DNA from 3 places in the Methylobacterium sp. 142-1Y genome. Region 3 is predicted to be linked to each of the others. Evidence: predicted binding sites of a transcription regulator. Region 3 holds the regulator's gene; each other region holds the start of a gene.

Region 1 (3,273 bases), 130 kb from region 3:
CGGCGAAACGAACGTACGCCCCGCGCCCCGCTCAAGCACGAACGTTGCGCGAGAACGAGCCTGGCGGAAACGAACGCATACGAGGATCATCGTCATGTCCGTCATTCCCTTCGACCAGCGTGAAGGCCACATCTGGTTCGACGGCCGCATGGTGCCGTGGGCGGACGCGAAGATTCACGTACTCAGCCACGGCCTGCACTACGGCTCCAGCGTGTTCGAGGGCGAGCGCGCCTATGGCGGCCAGATCTTCAAGTGCACCGAGCATTCGCAGCGCCTGCGCCGCTCGGCCGAGCTCCTCGACTTCGAGGTCCCGTACTCGGTGGCCGAGATCGATGCCGCCAAGAAGCTGGTGCTGAAGGAGAGCGGCCTTAAGGACGCCTATCTCCGCCCGGTCGCCTGGCGCGGCTCGGAGATGATGGGCGTCTCGGCGCAACACAACACCATCCACCTTGCCATCGCGGCGTGGGAGTGGCCGAGCTACTTCGACCCGGCGACCAAGATGAAGGGCATCCGAATGGACCTGGCGGAGTACCGCCGGCCCGATCCGCGCACCGCCCCCTCCGCCTCGAAGGCGGCGGGTCTGTACATGATCTGCACGATCTCCAAGCACCGGGCCGAGAACAAGGGCTATGCCGATGCCCTGATGCTCGACTGGGAGGACAACGTCGCCGAGTGCACCGGCGCCAACGTGTTCTTCATCCAGGACGGGGTGATCCACACGCCCCAGGCCGACCGCTTCCTCAACGGCATCACCCGCCAGACCGTGATCGACCTGGCGAAGCGCCGCGGCTACGAGGTGGTCGAGCGGCGCATCCGCCCCGAGGAGATGGCGGGCTTCTCCGAGTGCTTCATCACCGGCTCGGCCGCCGAGGTCACCCCGGTCTCGGAGATCGCCCAGTACCGCTTCACCCCGGCGGCGATGACCCAGACACTGATGGACGACTACACCGCCGAGGTGCAGCCGCGGGCCAAGGCGGCCTGAACGAAGGCGGCCTGAACGAAGGCGGCCTGAACCTCGCGACGATCGCCTGAACCGAAGGCCCCGGGCGGGAGACCGCCCGGGGCCTTCGCGCATCCGGATCTGCGATTTCCCGGGGACAAGCCGCCGCTGCGACGGTCGACCCGGGAACGCGGGCCGGGGCTTCCCCGTTATCTGGGCGGAACATTCAGAGAACATGAGGCTCTCATGACCGCCAAGACCGCCGCCGCCAAGACCGCCGACCACCACGAGACCGAGAACCCGAAGCAGGACCCGAAGGATACCTCGAACCGCATCAAGGACCCGAAGGACTGGACCACCGGCTCCGAGCCGATGACCGGGGCCCAGGCCTCCTACCTCAAGACCCTGGCCGAGCAGGCCAAGGACGACGATGCGTACGACCCCGATCTCGACAAGGCCGAGGCCTCGCAGCGCATCGACGCCCTGCGCAAGGAGACCGGCAAGGCCTGACGGCGAGGTTCGCCGCGCGGACGACGCAAGCGGGGGCCGGGACAGGGGGGCGCTCCCCCCTCCCGGAACGACGAACGGGGTCTCGCCCGGCAGAGGGACACCGCAGCGGCGGATTAGCCCATCGGGTTAACCCCCGGTGAGGGGATCTGCCGTAATGTCCCGGGCGACGGACCGGGAGAAGGCGACGTGCGTGGCAGATCACGGGGGACGGCGGCGCCGCGGTGCTTCCGACGTGACCAATCCGGCGCGACGGCGATCGAGTACGCCCTGATCGCGGGCCTGATCTTCCTCGCTCTGACGACCGCACTCGCGGTCTACGGCGATTCGGCCGGCGGCCTGTTCGGGAACCTCAGCAACCGGTTCGTCGCGGCCCTGCGCTGAGGCCGCTTTTCCGTCGTCATACGCTTTCCGATTGATCGCTTCGCGATGCGGAAAGCGGCTTCACTCCGCCGCCATCCCGAGATTGTCCAGGCATTGCCGGATCTGACCGGCCAGGATGTCCGCCAGCGGATTGGGCTCCTCCGCGCGGTGGCGCATCAGTCCGATACGGCAGGCCGGCAAGGCCGCGAAGCCGTCCTGCGGCCCGAGCACCCGCATGCCGGGGCGCAAGGCGCTTTCGGGCAGCACTGAGACCGCGAGCCCCGCCAGCACCGCGGCCCCGACCGCGGTGGAGTTCCAGCTGACGAACAGGATCCGGCTCTGGCGCCCGCCGCGCTCCAGCGCCTCGATGGCCGCCCGGCGCCAGTTGCAGGCCGGCCGCCCGAGGGCGAGGGGCACCGGCTGCGCGGTATGGACGGCGTGGCGGCTCGACGTGACCCAGAGCAGGGCCTCGGTGCGGATCGTCTCGACGGTGCGTCGTCCCTTCTCCTTCGCAGACCCCTTGGCCTCCGTCACGATGGCGAGGTCGATGTCGCCGTCGGCGATCCGCTCGGCCAGCATGTCGGTGGGTTCGCAGATCACCGTGACCTCGGCCCGGGGATGGGTCCGGGCGAAGCGCCCGAGGATCTCCGGCAGGTAGCGGTCGACGTAATCGTCCGGCAGGCCGAGGCGCACCCGCCCGGCGAGGTCGCCCTCGTCGAAGGTCGCCAGGCACTCGGTCTGCAGCCGCACGATGCGCCGCGCATAATCGAGCAGGCGCTCGCCGTCGTCGGTCAGCCGCACGCCGCGGCCGGCCTTGGCGAAGATCTCGCGCCCGACCCGCTCCTCCAGCCGCTTCATCTGCATCGAGACGGCGGACTGGGTCTTGTGCACGAGGTCCGCCGCCCGGGTGAACGAGCCGCTCTCGGCGATCGCCACCAGGGTCCGGAGCTGGTCGATGTCGAGGGGATGCACCGGGCCGCTCCGTCGTCGATTCCCGCATCAATCCTTGTGATGTGACATATCTCAATCATTCGCTCAACGCATCGGCGAAGCGCGGCTATGACGGGTGCAGCGGAAAGAGCGATGGCCGGCGCATGACGAGGTTCGCCGCATGCTCTTCGCGGGAGACCACGATGACGATCAGCTACGCCCCCCTGTACGGTGCCCTCACGATGGCTTTCGGCTTCGGCCGCAAGGCCGTGCAGATCGCGGCCCGGATCGTCACCCTGTGGATCAACCGCCGCGCCGCCTACCGCCTCGCCGAACTCGACGACCGGGCGCTGAAAGACATCGGCCTCACCCGCAGCGACGTGCTCGGCGCCCTCGACCTGCCCTTCGCGCAAGACCCGACCCTGCCCCTGGTGCATCGACGTCGCGCGCGGCGCCAGCCCCCGCCGCCGGCCATGACCGTGCGGCTGGCCGCCCGGGACGGGCGGGCGGTGGGGGAGGGGGCCTGACGGGCT
Region 2 (3,273 bases), 1.0 Mb from region 3:
AGATCTTTCAACTTTGTACTTATTGTGATGATATTTAGGATTATTATATAAATAATGATTGGTAAAATTAAGACGATTTCTCATGAGATTTTGCGTTACTTGCATTTTGTGCGCCTGATGATTTCATGTGCGTTTCAACAGCTCGTATGATATCTTGCAATGGATGTTTAGGCTCTTTTCCGAAATCCACCTTCGGTGGCGGGAACGATTTAATCATCAGTTCAAGCTTCTGATCTGATCCATCCCATAAAGTAACGACATCAGCATATGAATTGTAATAGCTTAATAATCTTGTATTGTATCGGTATAGATCTAACAATATCTGCACCAAAAATACAATAATGACGACCACGCCGATTCGTGTTATTGCTGTTGCGATAAGATATTTTACATCACTATATCCGCGTTCAGAATTTATTTCTTTTGCCCAGGCTTTCTGCATTAAATCATCCAAATGAGATTTGTTTGTCAATGCAGATTTATAAGCATCTTCGAGCGCTTCGAGATCCTTGGGGGGGATATAATTCAAAACATTCCCCCTTGTGAATCTGTTCCATGCATCATCGATATCTCTGCTATTAGCGGACTCTTTTCCATCTTTCGGTAAAGTAGCGCGCTTCAGGATAGATCTAGCTTCAGATAGCGTTGCAATTTGAGAATCGATGGCGTTTATTTCTGACCTAAGTCGATCTGTCGATCCGACAGCCTTTGCATCTAGACTTGTCAACTGCCCTGCAAATATAACTATTAGTGCTGCTGATACCAATGCTGCGCCGATAGTTATTAATATGACGGTGCTTCGTCCTCTTAGCATTTTTATTCGGTTGCGCAAATCGACAAGAATTGCTAGCCTGTTGTAGTGAGCTAGCTTGTCAGCGTCAGATAATTTCGAGATTGCAGGGCCTATATTGGCAAATTCCGATATTTCGATATTTTTTCTTAGTATTCCCCTCAAAAAACTCTTGACCGCATCGTTTGTTATTATGAAATAAAAAATCAACCACTGAAAAAACGCATTGAGAACAAAATTAAGTATCACCCTATCATTTATATAGAATGCGCCATTTACATAAATAGCTCTTACTATATCAAATAAAGTTATCAGTGCTGCTACCGCAATACTAAACTTGATTATCGGTGGACGATTTGCAAAATCAGTACTACCTATTTTTTTTAGTCGAAGCAGGATCTTTGTTGATCTGCTAGGTTTTTGACGATCAACTGCAGGACTCTCTTGTTCATTATTTATTTCGGGATTCGCCATGTTGTTTTTCTCTCAATCAGACATTTATAGATTCAAGATATCATATAAGTTTTAATTAATATTTGAAATCATAATTTTTCGTGCTCCTACACTCTGATACGATGTGATTGGTAATAGATCACGAAAAGGTCGCATGTCAAGCTGCCAAAATAATGGCCGATAATATAATGTTGACTGTTTATCGCAAAAATATATTATTCATTAATGAGTATATCTTACATTAATATTGCAGATTTATTTCAAGGACAGCCAATATAATCACCTATCAATAAAGCGTTATGTCTCATCCCGTGTCGCTGGAGATGGAAGGACTACTTGCCAGATGCGCCCGCGGTTGGCGGGAACGAGAGGGCGGCGGATGTTAAAGCACGATCTCGTGATCCCGTTGCCCCCACCTCCACACGGGTCCGAAACTCGGCCTTGACCAGGAACCTCCAGCCTGTTTGTTCTCTTTCTGTTCTAAAATGGAGGGCGGGCGTGGGTCTCTATCGGGTCGGTGCGGAAGCGGCAGACGCAGGCGGGCTCGTGAGGATCCCGTTCATGCTCCCGACCCTCTGCGCCGGGTTCCCGAGCCCGGCCGAAGACTTCATCGAGGGCGCGCTGGAGCTGCCGCGTTGGCTCGTCCCCAACCCGCCGGCCACCTTCATCTGGCGCGTCCGCGGCTGGTGCATGAAGGGCGCCGGCATCCACGACGAGGACCTGGCCGTGGTCGACCGCTCGCTCTCGCCCACCTCCGGCGCCGTCGTGGTGGCCGTGGTCAACGGCGAGATGAGCCTCAAGCGCCTGGTGATGATCGGCAACCGGCTGAGTCTCACCTTCGACAATCCGGAGATGCAGGAGGAGTTCGCCCTGGAAGACCTGGAGGAGGGGCTGCTCTGGGGCGTGCTGCTGTTCTCGGTGCGCTGGCACCACGTGAAGGCCCGCGCGAGCCTCGTGCGATGAGCCGGGCGATCGCGCTGATCGACGGCAATTCCTTCTATTGCTCCTGCGAGCGCGTGTTCGACCCGAAGCTCACCGGCGTGCCGGTGATCGTGCTCTCGAACAACGACGGCTGCGCCATCGCCCGCACCGCCGAGGCCAAGGCCCTCGGGATCAAGATGGGCGAGCCCTACTTCAAGATCCGCGACCTGTGCCGGCGCCAGAAGGTGCGGGTGTTCTCCTCGAACTACGCCCTCTACGGCGACATGTCGGCCCGGGCCAACACCGTCTACCGCCAGTTCGCACCGGACGTGGAGATCTACTCCATCGACGAATCGTTCCTAGACCTGTCCGACGTTCGCGAGCGCGACCGGGTGGCGCTGGCCCGGGATCTGCGCTCCACGGTGCGCCAGTGGACCGGCCTGCCGACCTGCGTTGGAATCGGGCCGACGAAGACGCTCGCCAAGCTCGCCAACCACATCGCCAAGACCGTGCCCGAGCTCGGGGGCGTGTGCGACCTGTCCGATGAGGCCGAGCGCGCCGCCTGGATGGTCGGGATCTCGGTGGGCGAGGTTTGGGGCATCGGACGCGCCTCGCCGGCGCGGCTCACCGCCATGGGCGTCGACACGGTGGCGGACTTACGCGACCTCGATCCCCGGCCGGCGCGGGCCTCGCTGACGGTGGTGGGCGAGCGCATCATTCACGAGTTGCGCGGGCGGGCCTGCCTGCCCCTCGAGATCGTGCCGGCCCGGCGCAAGGGCTGCGCGGTGACCCGCTCGTTCTCGTCCCGGATCACCGAGCGGACGGTCCTCGAGCAGGCGGTAGCGGCGCACGCGACACGGCTCGGCGAGAAGCTGCGGCGCGACGGGCTCGCGGTCTCGGCCGTCACGGTCTTCTACCACACCAGTGAGCACGACCGCGGCGACCCGATGCGCTCCGTCTCGACGGTGGTTCACCTGCCGGAGGCGACGAACGATAGCCGGCACCTGATCCAGGCGGCACTCCACGGTGTGGCGAAGACCTGGAAGGAGCAGGGGCCGACGCCCTGGCGCTACAGCAAGGCCGGGCTGGTCACGAAGGATCTTGTGCCG
Region 3 (3,273 bases):
CTACATGCATTCCGACATCGACACGCTGGAGCGGATCGAGATCATCCGCGACCTGCGGCTCGGCGCCTTCGACGTTCTGATCGGCATCAACCTCCTGCGCGAGGGCCTCGACATCCCGGAATGCGCCCTCGTCGGCATCCTCGACGCCGACAAGGAAGGCTTCCTGCGCTCCGAGACCTCGCTGATCCAGACCATCGGGCGGGCCGCCCGCAACGCCGACGCCCGCTGCATCCTCTACGCCGACCACATCACCGGCTCGATGGAGCGGGCGATGGCCGAGACCGAGCGCCGGCGCAAGAAGCAGCTCGCCTATAACGAGGAGCACGGCATCACGCCCCAGAGCGTGAAGCGCAACATCTCCGACATCCTGGAGAGCGTCTACGAGCGCGACCACGTCCAGGTCGATACGGGGCTGGCGAAATCCGCCGTCACGGTCGGCCACAACCTCAAGGCGGTGATGGCCGACCTCGAGAAAAGGATGCGGGCGGCCGCCGCCGATCTCGACTTCGAGGAGGCGGCGCGGCTTCGCGACGAGCTCAAGCGCCTCCAGGCGACCGAACTCGCCATCGCCGACGACCCGATGGCCGAGCAGGCCGATGTCGAGCGCGAGGCCGGCCGCTTCGGCGCCAAGCGCAAGCGCCGGGGTGCGGAACCGCTCGGCTACGGTCCGGGCGGCAAGGGCGTCTCGGACGAAGGCACCCGCATCCGCCAGCCCGACCTCGACGACATGGGCCCGGGCACCGACCGCGAGGTGCCGTTCACCTACGCCGAGCGCCCGACCGGCCGCTCGACGCAAGGGTTTCCTGGTCAGAAGCCGAAATACAAGGGCCGCAAGGGGCGGGGCTGAGGCGCAGGCCCGGACCGGCGCGGCGGACAGTCCCGCGCCGGTCGAACCCCGCGCGGAACGTGCCTCATCGTCCGATCGACCCGTGACATCCCCGTCTATCACCCCGGTTGCTGCGCCCTCGCGCCGCTTTTTCGAAGCCGCTTGCGGAACACTTGCGGAACGCTTACCATGTTCGCGATTTGTTTCCGGAGCGCGGCAGCGCGGGGATGAGAGTGTCACATGCTCACGCGTAAGCAGTTGGACCTGCTCCGCTTCATTCAGCAGAGAATGCGCGAGACGGGCGTGCCCCCGTCCTTCGACGAGATGAAGGACGCCCTCGATCTCAAGTCGAAATCGGGCATCCACCGCCTGATCACGGCCCTGGAGGAGCGGGGCTTCCTGCGCCGCCTGCCGAACCGGGCCCGGGCGATCGAGGTGATCCGCCTGCCCGACACGGTGACGGGACCGGCGCAGGCCGCACCGGCCGCCGGGGCCGAGGTGGTGCGGTTCAATCCCAGCGTGGTCGAGGGCGGGCGCGCTCACGAGCCGAAGCGGCAGGCCGGTATCCCCGCGATGGCGACGGCGTCGGACGAGAACGGCCACTCGGTCAGCGTGCCGGTGATGGGCCGGATCGCCGCCGGTACGCCGATCTCGGCGATCCAGAGCCAGAGCCGCACGGTGGCGATGTCGCCGGACTTCCTGGCCAGCGGCGAGCATTACGCCCTGGAGGTGCGCGGCGATTCGATGATCGAGGCCGGCATCCTCGACGGCGACCTGGTGGTGATCCGCCGCCAGGAGACCGCCAATACCGGCGACATCATCGTCGCGCTGATCGACGACGAGGAGGCCACGCTCAAGCGCCTGCGCCGCCGCGGCTCCTCGATCGCGCTCGAGGCCGCCAACCCGGCCTACGAGACCCGCGTGCTCGGGCCCGACCGGGTGCGGATCCAGGGCCGGCTGGTGAGCCTGGTCCGGAAGTACTGAAGGGGCTTTCAGTCAAGCGCGGGAACCCTCCCCCCCTCTGCGGGGGAGGGTGGCGAACGGAGTGAGCGCAGCGGGACGAAGTCCCGCCGAGAGGGGCAGCGCGACGCTGATCCAGGTGGCGTCCGTCACTATGGTCGCGACCTCTCCGGAAGCGTGGTTCCCCTCTCCCGGCCTGCTCCGCAGGCCACCCTCCCCCGCAGAGGGGGGAGGGTTCAGGGCGTCGCGCTCGTCAGTGCGCGCTGCCGGTCGCCACGAACTTGAACAGGAACACCGCGGCGATCACCCACACCACCGGCTTCACGTCCCGGAACCGCCCGGTGAGCAGCTTGATCACCGCGTAGGTGATGAAGCCGAAGGCGACGCCGTTGGCGATCGAGTAGGTGAAGGGCATCAGCAGCGCCGTGACGCAGGCCGGCAGCACCTCGGTCAGGTCGTCCCAGTCGAGATCGACCAGCTCGTGCAGCATCAGGCAGGCGACGTAGAACAGGGCCGGCGCCGTGGCATAGGCCGGGACCGAGCCGGCGAGGGGCGCGAAGAACAGGCAGGCCAGGAACAAAACCGCCACCGTGGCGGCGGTGAGCCCGGTGCGCCCGCCCTCCTCGACGCCGGACGCGCTCTCGAGATAGGCGGTCGTGCTCGACGTGCCGAGCAGCGAGCCGACGAAGATCGACGAGGAATCCGCCATCAACGCCTTGTCGAGGCGCTCCATCTTGCCCTCGGTCAGCAGCCCCGCCCGGTTGGCGACGCCCATCAGCGTGCCGGTGGCATCGAACAATTCGACGAGGAAGAACACCAGGATCACGTTGAGCAGGCCGCCCGACAGCGCGCCCTTGATGTCGAGGGCGAACAGGGTCGGGGCGATCGAGGGCGGCAGCGAGGCCACACCCTGGAAGGTGTTGTCGGCGACGATGAAGCTCAACGCCGTCACGGTCAGGATGCCGGCAAGCAGCGCGCCGCGCACCTTGCGCACCGAGAGCACCGCGACGATCAGGAAGCCCAGCACCGCCAGCACCGTGCTCGGCTTGTGCAGGTCGCCCAGCGTCACGAAGGTCGCGGGGCTCGCCGTCACCACGCCGGCGCTCTTCAGCGCGATGATCGCGAGGAAGAGCCCGATGCCGACCGTGATCGCGATGCGCATCGAGCGGGGAATGCCCTCGACGATGATCCGTCGCAGCCCCGTCAGCGTGACGACCATGAAGCACAGGCCGGAGATGAACACCGCGCCGAGCGCCGCCTGCCAGGTGTAGCCCATCTGGAGCACCACCACATAGGCGAAGTAGGCGTTGAGCCCCATGCCCGGCGCCAGCGCGATCGGGTAGTTGGCGTAGAACGCCATCACCAGGGAGCCGATCGCCGCGACGAGGCAGGTCGCGACGAACACCGCCCCCTTGGGCATCCCGGCATCGCCCAGGATGTTGGGATTGACGAAGACGATGTAGGCCATCGTCAGGAAGGTGGTGAGC

Evidence for each region. The regulator LexA, encoded in region 3, represses DNA repair genes until DNA is damaged. The targets are predictions, from matches to a motif close to TGTTCNNNNTGTGTTCNG.
Region 1: the regulator LexA is predicted to act here: its motif matches at 1,159-1,176, upstream of AC3AOF_RS05130 (DUF3072 domain-containing protein).
Region 2: the regulator LexA is predicted to act here: its motif matches at 1,709-1,726, upstream of AC3AOF_RS10140 (LexA family protein).

What each region holds. Positions count from the first base shown of each region.
Region 1 covers NZ_CM173224.1:1,078,774-1,082,046, reverse strand. Annotated here, with positions in the region: gene AC3AOF_RS05135 (branched-chain amino acid aminotransferase) at 95-982, shown strand; gene AC3AOF_RS05130 (DUF3072 domain-containing protein) at 1,187-1,450, shown strand; gene AC3AOF_RS05125 (Flp family type IVb pilin) at 1,637-1,831, shown strand; gene AC3AOF_RS05120 (LysR substrate-binding domain-containing protein) at 1,892-2,782, opposite strand; gene AC3AOF_RS05115 (DUF1127 domain-containing protein) at 2,944-3,267, shown strand.
Region 2 covers NZ_CM173224.1:2,229,307-2,232,579, reverse strand. Annotated here, with positions in the region: gene AC3AOF_RS10145 (hypothetical protein) at 68-1,264, opposite strand; gene AC3AOF_RS10140 (LexA family protein) at 1,742-2,206, shown strand; gene AC3AOF_RS10135 (Y-family DNA polymerase) at 2,203-3,273, shown strand, end outside.
Region 3 covers NZ_CM173224.1:1,212,617-1,215,889, reverse strand. Annotated here, with positions in the region: gene uvrB (excinuclease ABC subunit UvrB) at 1-847, shown strand, start outside; gene lexA (transcriptional repressor LexA) at 1,067-1,810, shown strand; gene AC3AOF_RS05725 (NCS2 family permease) at 2,040-3,273, opposite strand, start outside.